4 regions of the Nocardiopsis sp. B62 genome follow, and region 1 is predicted to be linked to each of the others. Evidence: riboswitches for the same ligand, from Rfam matches in the RefSeq annotation. Region 1 holds a riboswitch; each other region holds the start of a gene.
What was found. Region 1 has a riboswitch for thiamine pyrophosphate ahead of thiD (bifunctional hydroxymethylpyrimidine kinase/phosphomethylpyrimidine kinase). Riboswitches for the same ligand answer to the same signal wherever they lie in the genome.
Positions count from the first base shown of each region.

Region 2: another riboswitch for thiamine pyrophosphate. It lies ahead of KBX21_RS10475 (ECF transporter S component); the one in region 1 lies ahead of thiD (bifunctional hydroxymethylpyrimidine kinase/phosphomethylpyrimidine kinase).
Region 3: another riboswitch for thiamine pyrophosphate. It lies ahead of thiO (glycine oxidase ThiO); the one in region 1 lies ahead of thiD (bifunctional hydroxymethylpyrimidine kinase/phosphomethylpyrimidine kinase).
Region 4: another riboswitch for thiamine pyrophosphate. It lies ahead of thiC (phosphomethylpyrimidine synthase ThiC); the one in region 1 lies ahead of thiD (bifunctional hydroxymethylpyrimidine kinase/phosphomethylpyrimidine kinase).

Region 1 covers NZ_JAGPXK010000015.1:72,107-75,577, reverse strand. The annotation lists gene KBX21_RS17210 (sodium:alanine symporter family protein) at 1-1,033, shown strand, start outside; gene thiD (bifunctional hydroxymethylpyrimidine kinase/phosphomethylpyrimidine kinase) at 1,125-1,928, opposite strand; TPP riboswitch at 1,917-2,017, opposite strand; gene KBX21_RS17200 (DUF368 domain-containing protein) at 2,106-3,035, opposite strand; gene KBX21_RS17195 (acyl-CoA synthetase) at 3,391-3,471, opposite strand, start outside.
Region 2 covers NZ_JAGPXK010000007.1:107,439-110,909, reverse strand. The annotation lists gene KBX21_RS10480 (ABC transporter ATP-binding protein) at 1-1,332, opposite strand, end outside; gene KBX21_RS10475 (ECF transporter S component) at 1,336-1,977, opposite strand; TPP riboswitch at 2,061-2,168, opposite strand; gene KBX21_RS10470 (glycoside hydrolase family 19 protein) at 2,361-3,248, opposite strand; gene KBX21_RS10465 (transglycosylase domain-containing protein) at 3,461-3,471, opposite strand, start outside.
Region 3 covers NZ_JAGPXK010000037.1:24,148-27,618, forward strand. The annotation lists gene thiE (thiamine phosphate synthase) at 325-990, opposite strand; gene KBX21_RS24555 (Rv2175c family DNA-binding protein) at 1,057-1,416, opposite strand; TPP riboswitch at 1,536-1,646, shown strand; gene thiO (glycine oxidase ThiO) at 1,645-2,850, shown strand; gene thiS (sulfur carrier protein ThiS) at 2,853-3,065, shown strand; gene KBX21_RS24570 (thiazole synthase) at 3,069-3,471, shown strand, end outside.
Region 4 covers NZ_JAGPXK010000027.1:59,850-63,320, reverse strand. The annotation lists gene KBX21_RS22335 (class I SAM-dependent methyltransferase) at 1-193, shown strand, start outside; gene thiC (phosphomethylpyrimidine synthase ThiC) at 336-2,003, opposite strand; TPP riboswitch at 1,993-2,108, opposite strand; gene KBX21_RS22325 (SOS response-associated peptidase) at 2,235-3,089, opposite strand; gene KBX21_RS22320 (MFS transporter) at 3,100-3,471, opposite strand, start outside.

The sequences.
Region 1 (3,471 bases):
GTACTACCTCCGCCACGGTCTGCCCGGCGGCCTCGGCGTCTTCCTCGGCGGGGCCTTCGCGGTCTTCGGCGCCATCGCCGCCTTCGGCATCGGCAACGGCACCCAGGCGGAGGCCGTCTCCAGCTCCATCAACAACATCACCGGCATCGACCCCCGCATCATCGGTGTCGTCCTGATGGTCCTCGTCGCCATCGTCATCCTCGGCGGCATCAAGAGCATCGGCCGGTTCGCCTCCGCGATCGTGCCGTTCATGATCATCGGGTTCATCTTCATGAACCTGCTGGTCCTGATGATCAACTGGGACCAGCTGCTCCCCGCCTTCCAGCTCGTCTTCACCGACGCGTTCACCGGGACCTCCGCCGCGGGCGGATTCGCGGGTGCCGCGCTCATGCTGGTCATCCGCACCGGTGTCGCCCGGGGCATCTTCTCCAACGAGTCCGGTCTGGGCACCGGCGCCATCGCCGCCGCCTCGGCCAAGACCACCCAGCCGGTCCGGCAGGCCATGGTGTCGATGACGCAGACCTTCATCGACACGATCATCATGGTCACCCTGACCGCCCTGATGATCATCACCTCCGGCCTGTGGAACGCCCCCGAGAGCGCCGGGTACGACCCGGACAACAAGGGTGTCCTGCTCACCTCCGGTTCGATGGAGCAGGGCCTGGGCCAGCTCAGCCCGGCCCTGGGCTCCTTCGGCGTGGTCTTCATCGCCTGCGCGGTGGCGATCTTCGCGTACACGACCATCCTCGGCTGGTCGTACTACGGTGAACGCTGCATGGTGTACCTGGCCAAGGGCAAGCGCTTCCTGGTCCTGCCCTACCGGCTGGTCTTCATCGCGGTCGTCTACGTCGGCGCGACCGCCAGCATCGAGTCGGTCTGGCTGTTCAGCGACATCGCCAACGGTCTGATGGCGCTGCCCAACCTGGTGGGTCTGATCCTGCTCTCCCCGGTGGTGGTCGCGGAGACACGGAAGTTCTTCGGCCACCCCGAGTGGCGGAACCCGGACGTGATCATGGACGACGTCAACAAGTAGTCCGCGCTCGGCCGGGGGACGGGTCCCCGGGCCGACGACAAGGGGGGACCGGCCGCAACGGCCGGTCCCCCCTTCGCGTGGCGCCGGTCCGCTACCACCAGGCGTGGAAGTGGTGCACCGGCCCCTGGCCGCCGCCGGCGTCGATCTCGTCGGCGCGGCGCAGGGCCTCGGTCAGGTAGGCCTTGGCGTCGGCCACGGCGGTCACCGCGTCCGGACGCTGGGGGAGCAGGGCGGCGATCGAGGAGGAGAGGGTGCAGCCGGTGCCGTGGGTGTTGCGGGTGGCCACGCGTTCGGACCGGAACTCCACCGGCTCCGAGACCCCGTCGACCAGCAGGTCGACGCTCTCCTCACCGGGCAGGTGGCCGCCCTTGAGCAGGACGCGGCGCGGACCGAGTTCGAGGAGGCGTTCGGCCTGCCCGCGCATCTCCTTCAGGCTGGTGGCCTCGGTCTCGCCGAGCAGGTCGGCGGCCTCGGGAAGGTTGGGGGTGAGAAGGTCGGCGCGCGGCAGCAGGACGGTGCGCAGCGCCTCGATCGCCGACCTCTCCAGGAGGCGGTCACCGCTCTTGGCCACCATCACGGGATCCACGACCACGTTCGGCAGTTCGTAGCGGTCCACGGCGGCCGCGACGGCCTCGGTGACCTCGGACGTGGACAGCATCCCCACCTTGACCGCGTGCACGGTCGCGTCGGTGAACAGGGTGTCCATCTGGTCGGTGACGAAGGACGCGGGGACACCGTGTACCCCGGTGACCCCGCGTGTGGACTGGGCGGTCAACGCCGTCACCACGGTCATCCCGAAGACCCCGTGGGCGGAGAACGACTTCAGGTCGGCCTGGACACCGGCACCCCCGCTGGGGTCGCTTCCGGCGATGGACACGACGTTGTACGCGCTCATTGGCGTTCCTTCGCTAGTACGAACTAGGGCAGGTTCGACGGGTGTGCTCTCAGCCGGGAGGAGTCTCTCCGGCACCCCGCGCCACCGGGGCCTCGCGGCCCCGGCATCACTGTTGGTTTGTGGTGTTTCCGACTGTAGTGGACGGTCCGCCGGGGCGGACCGTCCCTCCGCGCGCGGTCAGACGGTGACGTTGTGGTGGTGGGTCTCCACCCGCGCCTGCTGGGCGTGCTTGCGCTGCTCCCAGATGATCATGCCGACGACCACCACGAAGCCGCCGACGGCGAAGGCGATCGTCACGGGGACGTCGGTCATCGGAAGCAGGTCGCGGTTCTCGTCCTGCCACGGCCACAGCGCACGCAGCGAACCGGCCATCAGACCGGTGAGCACCACGAGGGTGATGTGGTGGTGGTTCTCCAGCAGGAACTGGAGCACCTTCACGAACAGGGCCAGGCCGGTGATCATGCCGAGCACGAAGACCGTGATGTAGGGCAGGTCGGCCCCGCGCAGGGCGGCCATGGTCGGCTCGTACAGGCCCAGGGTCAGCAGGATGAACGAGCCCGACAGGCCCGGCAGCACCAGGGCGCAGATCGCGACGGCCGCGGCGAAGAAGACGATCACCGGGTGGGTGGGCAGGTTGGCGCCGGGCAGTCCGGTGAGCAGGAAGGCGAGCACGGCGAAGACGAGGGCGACCCCGTAGTGCCAGGCCTTCCACTTCTTGCCCGCACCGGTGTAGGGGATCCACAGGCAGGCCAGGACCAGGCCGAAGAACAGCGCGTAGGCGTACTGCTCGTAGACCTCCACCAGCGGGGCGAGGAAGATGGCGGCCAGGATGAGTGCGACGCCCATGCCGATGAGGGCGGGGACGAGGACGCTCCAGTCCACCTGGCGGAACTGCTCCTGGGCCCGCTCCTTGCCACGCCCCCGGGGCACGTCCGTGACGTAGCGCTTGATGCCGCTGACCACGTGGCCCGCGCCACCGATCAGCTTGTCGTAGAGGCCGACCATCAGTGCGACCGTGCCGCCGCTGATGCCGGGCAGAGCCTCGGAGGTGCCGACGGCCCCGCCGCGCACCGCGTTGAAGATGTAGGAGCCTACTGACTTGGCCATGTTGTCGGGCGCGGGCCCGGGAGCTTCCCGGGAGGGGGCGCCGTCCTCCGTCCTGATGGGGCCACCGGTCGCGCGTGAGCGCTCGACCGGCGGGGTCAAAGGGGTGCTTGTACCGCGCGGGTCGCGGGGACGACCTCCACCGGTCCGATGTCCGGCCGCGCGGATGTTTGCCGCCCGGGCCGTGCGATGGGGGAGGAGCGCCGTCAGGCCCCGGGCCGGGCAGCGCCAATTCTAGCGGCGCCGGACGGGGTGAAGGCGTCCGAGCGCCCCGAGAACCGGGGTTTTGGCCAGGTATCAGCCCGCACGGTCCTTAGTCCGAAAACAGATCGTGACGAAGGGGCCGCGGAGCACGGCATCAGTTCCGGAGCGAACCGGACAGGTGCGAGCTCGGAACGGCGGGCGCGGACGGGTCCTCACCGGCCACCGAAGCGGCCCA
Region 2 (3,471 bases), on a different contig from region 1:
CAGCAGGTCCGGGGCGTGTGAGGGACCGGAGCTGAGCGCGGTCGCCACCGAGAGGCGCCGCTTCTCGCCGCCGGAGAGCGTGTAGGGGTGCACCTCGGCCAACCTGGTGAGCCGCAGCCGCTCCATCAGTTCGCCCACCCAGGCGTCGGTCTCGGCCTCTCCCATCCCGGCCCGCAGCGGCGCGAAGCGGAGTTCGTCGCGGACCGTGGCGGTGACGAACTGGTCCTCGGCGTGCTGGAAGACCGTGCCCACGTGGCGGGCCAGACGGCGTGCAGGCCAGCGAACCAGCGGACGCCGGTCCGACTCGGCCAGCGGACCGCGCGGCAGCACCTGTCCCCGGTGTGGGCGGGACAGCCCGGCCAGCATGGTCAGGAGCGTGGACTTGCCAGCCCCGTTGGGCCCGGTCAGCGCGGTCGCGGTCCCCGCGCGCACGGTGACGTTCACGTCGTCGAGCACCGTGCGCCGGGGCGCGGCGCGCACGCCCACCTGGAAGGGGGTGCGGGCGGTGACGTCCACGGTCTCCACCAGCAGTCCGCCGCCAGGTCCGGGCGTGAGTTCGGGGGCGGGCTCGTTGCCGGGGATCCACACGCCCTGTTCGGCCAGGGAACGACCGTGTTCGGCGAACACCCGTGCCGGGGTGCCGTCCGCGATCACTCCCCCGCCGGGTGCGACCACCACCACCCGGTCCACCAGGTCCACGACGTCGGCCACCCGGTGTTCGACCAGCACGAGGGTGGCCCGGGTCTCGCCGAGCAGGCGGGAGAGCAGGTCGCGGACCAGCGAGGCACCGGCCGGGTCGAGGTTGGCGGTGGGTTCGTCCAGGAGCAGCAGGCGCGGCCGCATGGCCAGCGCTCCGGCGATCACCAGACGCTGCTTCTCGCCGCCGGAGAGCGCGCCCGTGGAGTGCCGGAGGCCGTAGGGGAAGCCGACCTCCGCCAGGGAGCGCTCGACCCTCGGCCAGATGAGCCCGGGGTCCACCCCCAGGTTCTCCAGCCCGAAGGCGACGTCGTCCCCGGCGCGGGCCATCACGAGCTGGGTCTCGGGGTCCTGGCTCACCAGCCCAACGCCGCCCCGGCCACGGTCGGCGGGGACACCGTCCACCAGCAACGACCCCTCCTGCTCGCCGCTGATGGCGCCGTCCTCACCGGTGAGCCCGGCCAGGGAGTGCAGCAGGGTGGACTTGCCCGCGCCCGAGGCGCCGAGCAGCAGGACCCGCTCCCCCGGTTCGACGGTCAGGTCCACCCCGCGCAGGGCGTGGTCGTCGCGGCCCGCGTGCTTCCATCCCCAGCCGGAGAGTTCGACGCGCGCACCGCCTGTGTCGGGTCGGGTCACGGGTCAGCCCCTGGCCGAGGGGAAGGGGGCCAGCGCACCGGCCCGGGCCAGCGCCGTGGTGAGCAGTCGGGCGCCCACACCCGCGATGACCGCCGCACTGAGGACCACGATCACCCCGTAGGTGAGCTGGTACTCGATCGGCCAGGTGACGTTGTAGGCGATGTTGTCCCGGATGGCCGGGGAGAGCCCGGCGACGGCGGCTGCGAGCACGGCCACGCCCATGTTCCAGCGCCGGTAGGCGAAGGCGAGGAAGACCAGCTCGGGCAGCAGCCCCTGGAGGGCGCCGTCGAGGACGACCATGATCCCCCACTGGGTGCCCAGCACGGCCGAGACGGAGGCGGCCGCGATCGAGGTCAGCAGGGCCGCTCCGGGCTTGCGGATGATGAGGCCGCCGAGCACACCGGAGATCAGCCACATGCCGTAGACGACGGCCTGCCCGGGCGGGAAGGCGACGAACAGCGGTGTGGTGACCGACCAGACGATGTTCCACAGCCAGAAGACGACGCCGACCGCGACGCCGATCACGGCGGCCACGACGATGTCGACGGTGCGCCAGCTCCGGAACTTCGCCAGGACCTCCTGGACGGTGCCCGTGGGCCGGGCGGCGGTTCCGGGACCGGTCTCACGGTCGCTTTCGGTACTCATGGTGGTTGATGTCCCTTCGTCGGGGTGACGAGGGCCCATGTGGCCAAGAGCGCCAGCCGGGCGCGCGCACGCGCACGCCGCGATGGCGGTTTCCTATGACTTCCTTCGCTGGCATGACCCAGATCAGGTGTGTAAGGGTCTGCGGCCGGGTGCCGCACTCTCAGCGCTCACGCGCTCCCCTGTCGGATTGCCTCCATTATGGTGCAAACGTGACGATTGGTGAAGACCTTCCCACCTGTGGGACGCGAACGCACCGGCCCCGGAGGGGTCTCGGAGGGGCTCGGACCGGCTTCGGGAACGCCGGAGCGGGGGCGCGCCCGACGGTGGTCGCCGGTCGCACCCCCGCTCGGAGTGCCGTCACGGGTGCCTGACGCACCCGGGGGTCAGCAGCTCAGGTTCGACCCCGTCGTGGTGCCGAGGATCTGGGTGAAGTGCGTGAACGTGTTGATGCGGCTCTGCACCTGTCCCGGGTTGCCGCCGTTGCACTCGATCGAGCCGTTGATGGAGCGGATCGACTCGCCGAAGCCGTGACCGCCGACGATGGCGGTGTGCCCCGACATCGTTCCGGCGCCGGGCTGGGTGTTCCAGAACCAGAGTCCGGTCCGCCAGGCGATCGCGGCGTCCTGCTCGACCAGGTAGGGGTTGTTCAGAAGGTCGATGCCGAGGGCGTCACCAGCGGCCTTGTAGTTGTAGTTCCAGCTCAGCTGGATCGGGCCCTTGCCGTAGTAGGCGGACTGTCCGGCCGGGCAGCCGAAGGGCTGGCCCCAGTCGCAGTAGTGCGGGTAGTTCGCCTCGTTGGTCTCCTTGATGTGCACCAGTCCACCGGTCTCGTGGCTGACGTTGGCGAGGAACGCGGCCGCCTCCCGTCGCTGCACCTCGACACTGCCCGTGTTGGTGAAGCCCGGGTACGAGCTCAGGGCGGCGGTGAGGCCGGCGTAGGTGTAGAAGGAGTTCCGGTTCGGGAACATCTGGTTGAACTGGGCCTCGCTGACCACGAAGTCACTGGGGCCCGGCTGCTCCCCGCCTCCGTCGGTGCCGCACGCGCCCTGGTCGGACCAGACGTCCGAGGTGCCGGGACGTTCGTTCTGCGTCCACCACTTGGCGGTGTAGTTGCGGCCTTCGAAGGAGACCTGGCCGCCGCCGGTGTAGACGGCGGAGGAGCTCCAGGCGGTCGCGCAGGTGGCGGCCTGCGCGACCGTGGCGGGGAGGGTAACGAGCACAGCCGCGATCGCGCCCAGCGCGGCGAGCTGACTCAGGAGACGTCGGATCACGTGATCACACTCCTAGGGTGCGGCGCTGCGTCCGACCGCGCGCCGCAGGGGGTGACGTCACCTAAGCAAGGCTGGTCTAGACCTGTCAAGATCCCCAACCACGGATTGTGAGAACACGATGACGGCGAGGCCCGCCACACGGGTCCGCGCCCCGGTCGCGTGATCGCCGTTCCCGCACGACCACCGGACCGGGGCGCGGACCCCCGGACGCCCTAGGCCTCCT
Region 3 (3,471 bases), on a different contig from region 1:
TCCCACCGTGCGACACCGCGGAGCCCGCGTGGCAGCGCACAGCAGGGGAGACGGACGCTCACATCGATGGCGGCCGCGCCGCCACCGGCGGTGCGTCCAAGAGGGGACACACAGGGCCCTTCTTCTGGATCGATCCGCCCCGACGTCGCCCACCACCGCCCCACCAACTCCTACGGTGCGCTGGCGGCCAGGCCGCCGTCGGCGAAGGCACCCGAGAACCACGCCCTGGCCCCGTGCGGTCGCCGGCTCGAAGACGCCCCTGGGAGGGGCGGGGCATGGAGCGACCCCGGTCCCGTGCGGGGTCCCGGGGCCGTCGGTGTTCGTTCAGGCGAGTCGCGCGGTGAGCTTGGCCTTGAGGGCGCTGGCTGCCGCTCGCGGGTCCTGCGCCTCGGTGACGGCGCGCACCACGACCACGCGGGTGGCCCCGGCGTCCAGCACCCGGTCCACGTTCTCCAGGTCGATGCCGCCGATCGCGAACCAGGGCCGGTCGGTGCCCAGCGCGGCCGCGCGTTCCACCAGTTCGAGCCCGGCCGCCGGGCGTCCCGGCTTGGTCGGGGTCGCCCAGGTCGGGCCCACGCAGAAGTAGTCGCTCCCGGGTTCCTCCGCCGATCGCGCGGCGGCCTCGGGGTCGTTGTTGGAGCGGCCGATCAGGGGGTCGGCGCCGATGACGTCGCGGGCCAGGGGTACCGGCAGGTCGCGCTGGCCCAGGTGCAGTACGTCGGCGCGCACCGCGCGGGCGATGTCGGCGCGGTCGTTGACCGCGAGCAGGGCGCCGTGGCGTTCGCACGCCTCCCTCAGGACTTCCAGGGCGGCCAGTTCCCCGCGCGCCTCCAGCCCCTTGTCCCGGAGCTGGATGATGTCCACACCGCCGGACAGGGCGGCGTCCGCGAACTCCGCGAGATCACCGCTCCCGGTCCGGGCGTCGGTGCACAGGTACAGAAGGGATGCGTCCAGGCGCTCGCGCAGGCTGGTTCCGTGGCTCGTCCTCACGCGCCCCACCATAACCAACGGCCCGGGGACGTCACCGAGGTGGTGCGTCCCCGGGCCGTGGACGGCTCAGAAGGCCATGCCCTGCGCCCGGCGGCGGACCTCGGTGCCCCGGTTCTCGCGCATGGCCTGGATCGGCGTGCCCGGCAGGGTGTCGTCCGGGGTGAACAGCCAACGCAGGGCCTCCCCGGTGGAGAATCCGGCGTCGGTCAGCAGCACGATGGTGCCCGGCAGGCCCTTGACCAGGTCCTGGCCGTCCAGAAAGGCGGCGGGAATGGAGAGCTCACCACCACGCACCACGCCCATCAGGCGGTTCTCGCGGATGAGGGTCTTGATGCGGTTGGGGCTCACGCCCAGCGGGGCGGCCGCCTCACGCAGGGTCAGCCATTCGCCGACGAGTTCGTCGAGTTCACGATCGCTTTGTGTCACCTCACCAATCTGCCACACCCGACCGGGCCCCGGAGACCATCGCGCCGCCCTGGGGGCTCCCTGCCTGGGAGATCCCCGCCACGGCCGGTCCGGACGGGTTGTCCTACGATGGGTGGACAGACATGTCCCGCGGGAGCCGGGTGGACCCGGCTGAGAGGGAGGCTCGCGGCCTCCGACCGCACGAACCTGATCCGGGTCATACCGGCGAAGGGAGTGGAACACGGCGCCGTGCGCACCAACGACGTTCCCCCGCAGAAGACGATTCATCCCACCACTACCGTGGTCGTGGTCGGCGGCGGTGTCGTCGGCCGGGTCACCGCCTGGCGGGCCGCCCAGCGCGGCCTCGCCGTCACCCTCGTCGAACCCGACCCCGTCACCGAACCCTCCGCCGCCCGCGCCTCCTCGACCGTCGCCGCGGGCATGCTCACCCCCGCCACCGAGGCGGTCTTCGGTGAGGAGGAGCTGATGGAGATCGGGGTGCGCTCCGCGCGCCTGTACGACGACTTCGTCGCCGAACTGGAGGAGGCCAGCGGGGTCGACGTCGGCCACCGCCGCACCGGCACCCTCCTGGTCGCCTTCGACAGCGACGACCTGGCCGTCCTCACCGACCTGCACGCCCTCCAGGAACGCCTGGGCATCCCCACTCAACGGCTGACCAGCCGCGAGTGCCGCCGCCTCGAACCCACCCTCGCGCCCGGCGTGCGCGGCGGGGTACTGGCCCCCGAGGACCACTCCGTGAACCCGCGCGCCCTGCTCCTGGCCCTGGCCCGGGCCGGGGAGCGCGCGGGCGTGCGCGAGGTCTCCGGGTACGCGGAGGAGGTCGCCTCCCCCGGCCCCGACGGGGCGCGACTGGGCGTGCGCCTGGCCGACGGCTCCGCGCTACCCGCCGAACAGGTGGTGCTCGCCGCCGGGTGCTGGGGCGACCGGGTGCGGGTGCCCGAACCCGTGGTGCCGCCGCTGCGCCCGGTCAAGGGGCAACTGTTGCGCGCCCGGGTCCCCGCGGGGGAACCACCGCTGGTCACCCGCACCGTGCGCGGCCTGGTGCGCGGGTTCCCCGTCTACCTGGTGCCCCGCGCGGACGGCGAGGTGATCGTCGGCGCCACCCAGGAGGAAATGGGCCACGACACCTCCCTGACGGTGGGCGGGCTCTGGCAGGTCCTGCGGGACGCGCGCGAACTCGTCCCGGGGGTGAGCGAGCTGGAGGTCGTCGAGACCTGTGTGGGGCTGCGGCCGGGCTCACCCGACAACGAACCCCTCCTGGGCCCGACCCGGGTCCCCGGACTACACCTGGCCGCCGGGCACTTCCGGCACGGGGTCCTGCTGGCCCCGGTGACCGGGGAGGTCATGGCCGAGGCCCTCACCACCGGCGCGCTGCCCCCGTACGCGCGCCGGTTCGCAGCCAGCAGATGGACGCGTGAGCAGACGTGGGAGTAGCAGTGGAACTGATCATCAACGGACAGGCCCAGGACAGCGCGGCGACCACCGTGGACGGGGTCGTGCGCGCGCTCACCGACGCCGGGGACGGCGCCGTCCCCGGGGGGATCGCCGTCGCGGTCAACGACGAGGTGGTGCGCCGCACTGCCTGGACGGACACCGCGCTCCGCGCGGGCGACCGCGTGGACGTCCTCACCGCCGTACAGGGAGGCTGAACCATGACACAGACGCACGAGTCCGTGACCGTCGCGGAAAGCGCCCCGGAGGACCCGCTCGTCATCGCGGGGGTCTCCTTCGGCTCCCGCCTCATCACCGGTACCGGCGGGGCGCCCTCCCTGGAGGTCCTGGAGGAGGCGCTCCTGGCGTCGGGGACCGAACTCACCACCGTGGCGATGCGCCGGATCAGCCCGGGCACCCAGGGGTCGGTGTGGGACGTCCTGGACCGCAACGGCATCCGCCCGCTGCCCAACACCGCCGGGTGCTTCACCGCCGTGGACGCCGTGCGCACGGCGAAGCTCGGCCGCGAGGCGCTGGGCACCGACTGGGTGAAGCTGGAGGTGGTCGCCGACGAGCACACCCTCCTGCCCGACCCGGTGGAACTGCTGGACGCCGCGGAGGCGC
Region 4 (3,471 bases), on a different contig from region 1:
GATGGTCACCGAGGCCGGGCTCGAACTGGAGTGGATCAAGCCGCGCACGGTGTTGTCGGCGTCCACGGTCGAGATGATGCTGGCCCGCGATCCCAGGTCCATGGCGCGGCTGGTCGAGATGGAACTGCACGCGGCCGATTCCGACGACTACGTCGGCGTCCACCTGGTCGCCAGCGCCCACAAGCCCGAGTAGCCGGGCCCGGCGCCGCTCCTGTTGCTTCTGGTGGGTGTGAAGCTGGTGGTACCGCCGGTGCCACCGGTGCTGCTGTGACTCTGGGCGATGGCCGGCGGGCCCGACACACCCTGCGGTGTGACGGGCCCGGGACGGGCGCTCCCTAGTCGGCGAGCGGCAGGTAGACGCGGTTGCCGCCGTCGGCGAACTCGGCGGACTTGTCGGCCATGCCCTTCTCGATCGCCTCGACGGTGTCCAGGCCGTTCTCCTCGGCGTACCTGCGCACGTCCTGGGAGATCTTCATCGAGCAGAACTTGGGCCCGCACATCGAACAGAAGTGCGCGGTCTTGGCCGGTTCGGCGGGCAGGGTCTCGTCGTGGAAGGCCTGAGCGGTCTCCGGGTCCAGGGACAGGTGGAACTGGTCCTGCCAGCGGAACTCGAAGCGCGCCCTGGACAGTTCGTCGTCCCACTCCTGGGCGCCCGGGTGTCCCTTGGCGACGTCGGCGGCGTGGGCGGCGAGCTTGTAGGTGATGACGCCGGTCTTGACGTCGTCGCGGTTGGGCAGCCCGAGGTGCTCCTTGGGGGTCACGTAGCAGAGCATCGCGGTGCCGTGCCAGCCGATCTGCGCGGCTCCGATCGCGGAGGTGATGTGGTCGTAGCCGGGGGCGACGTCCGTGGCCAGGGGGCCGAGCGTGTAGAACGGCGCCTCACCACACAGCTCCTCCTCCAGGCGCACGTTCTCCCTGATCTTGTCCATCGGCACGTGGCCGGGGCCCTCGATCATCACCTGCACGTCGTGCGATCGGGCGATGTGGGTGAGCTCGCCCAGGGTGCGCAGCTCGGCGAACTGGGCCTCGTCGTTGGCGTCGGCGATGGAGCCGGGGCGCAGGCCGTCGCCCAGGGAGAACGTGACGTCGTAGCGGCGCAGGATCTCGCACAGCTCCTCGTAGTGGGTGTAGAGGAAGCTCTCCCTGTGGTGGGCCAGGCACCACGCGGCCATGATGGAGCCGCCGCGCGAGACGATGCCGGTGACGCGGCGGGCGGCCAGCGGCACGTACCGGAGCAGGACGCCCGCGTGGACGGTCATGTAGTCCACGCCCTGTTCGGCCTGCTCGATGATGGTCTCCCGGTAGATCTCCCAGCTCAGCTTCGTGGGGTCGCCGTTGACCTTCTCCAGTGCCTGGTAGATCGGGACGGTGCCGATGGGCACCGGTGAGTTGCGGACGATGCGTTCGCGGGTCTCGTGGATGCGCTTGCCGGTGGACAGGTCCATCACGGTGTCGGCGCCCCAACGTGTGGCCCACACCATCTTCTCGACCTCCTCGGGCACCGAGGAGGTGACGGCGGAGTTGCCGATGTTGGCGTTGATCTTCACAAGGAAGTTCTTGCCGATGATGGTGGGTTCGGACTCGGGGTGGTTGCGGTTGACCGGGATGACCGCGCGGCCGATGGCGACCTCGGCGCGGACGAACTCGGGGTCGGCGCCCTCCCGGGCGGCCACGAAGCGCATCTCGGGGGTGATGGTTCCGGCCCTGGCGTGGGCCAGCTGGGTGGTCGCCCCGTCGACGGGGTCCAGTGCCCACGTCTCGCGGGTGCGCGGGAGCCCCTGGTGGACGTCGATGCGTGCGTTGTCGTCGGTGTAGGGGCCGGAGGTGTCGTACAGATCGAAGTGGCTGCCGTTGCTGAGATCCACCCGGCGGCGCGGGACGCGGAGGGTGGTGCCCTCAGGGGTGGTGATCTCGTCGTGGACCTTGCGAGATCCCATGATGGGACCTGTGGTCACCCGGTGCTCGTCGGCGGTGGAAACGTCACGACCGTCGATAGCCGTCATGGCATGCCTCCCTACGTCGGAATTACCCGAACAGGTTCTGCGGTCGGCGACACCCTTGAGTCGCCCTCTCAGCCCGCCATGGCGCGAGCTCCCGCGTTGCGTATTCACATGTGCGCACGTCGAACGTGCCGGGACACCTCGATCACGGTGTCCAGGGCCCGGGGAAGCACTCCCCCGTGGCCTCGCACACCATACACAGGCCGTCCCCGGCCCTGTCCAGCCTCACCGGGGTCAGAAAAGTGTCTCCGGTTCGCCGCGGCCGGAGTCCTCGGCCGGTTCCAGCAGGTGGGGACCGTTGTTCTTGACGCTGTTGACCTCGGTGGAGACCTCGTCCACCGAGAACCGGTCCACCGGGGAGTCGTCCAGCACGTGGGCCAGCTCCTCGGCGCCGGTGGCGGGGTCGAGCCAGACGGACCAGTCCTCGCGCGGCACCACGACAGGCATGCGTTCGTGGATGTGGGCGAGTTCGGGGGCGGCCTCGGTGGTGATGACCGCACAGGTCCACAGCCAGGCGTCGGGGTCGCTCGGGTCGTCGACCTCGGGGTCACGCCAGCGCTCGAAGATCCCGGCCAGGGCGAGCGGTTCGTCTCCGGAATAGTGCACGGAGAAGGGCTTCTTGGCGGCCTTGGCCTTGCGCCTCTTGTGCTGTGGGTCGGTGGCGGGAGAGGTGCTGGCCTCGGTGGTGCCGTCCTTGTTGAGCAGCTGCCACTCGTAGTAGGCGTCGGCCGGGAGGAGGCACCGGCGGTGCCGGTAGGCGGTGCGGAAGGCGGGCCTGTCCGCGACCGTCTCGCCGCGCGCGTTGATCATGCGGTAGCCGACGTTGCGGTCCCTGGCGCCGCCGGGAACAAGGCCCCAGCGCATCGTGTGCAGGGAGCGCGGCCCCGGTTCACCGGAGGTGCCCCCCTGGGGCGGCGGGCCGAGCACGGCGTACACCGGGCTGCCCGGCGCGATGTTGTAGTCCGGGTCGAGCTCCTCCAGCGGCGGCCAGGCGCGCGGGTCCCCCGTGCCGTCCTGGGCCTCCTCGGGGAGGGCGAAGGCCAGCTGGAGCTGGTGCACGTTCCTGGACTGGGCATAGCGACCGCACATGGGTGGAATCCTATGCGATCCGCCCTTCCGGGACCCCGGGATCACCGTCCGTCCCGTCCGTCCCTGCGGTCCCGGTCTCCGCGCCGGAGAGCCGGACGACCAGTGCCCCGACCAGCCCGGCGAGGAGGGCCACCGACCCGGCGGCGGCCAGCAGTTCCCGGGGGTGGTCAGCGGCGAACCATCCGGCGATCAGGAATCCCACGACGAAACCTCCGTTGACCACCGCGCCCATGAGCGCGTGGGCCCGCCCCAGGAGGGACTCCGGTGTGTGCCGGTGGACCACCGACCTGAGCAGGATGTTGAACACGGAGTTGCCCGCACCGGCCAGCACCACGCACACTGCCGCCACCCACAGCACCGGGAACCAGGCCCACAGTGCCAG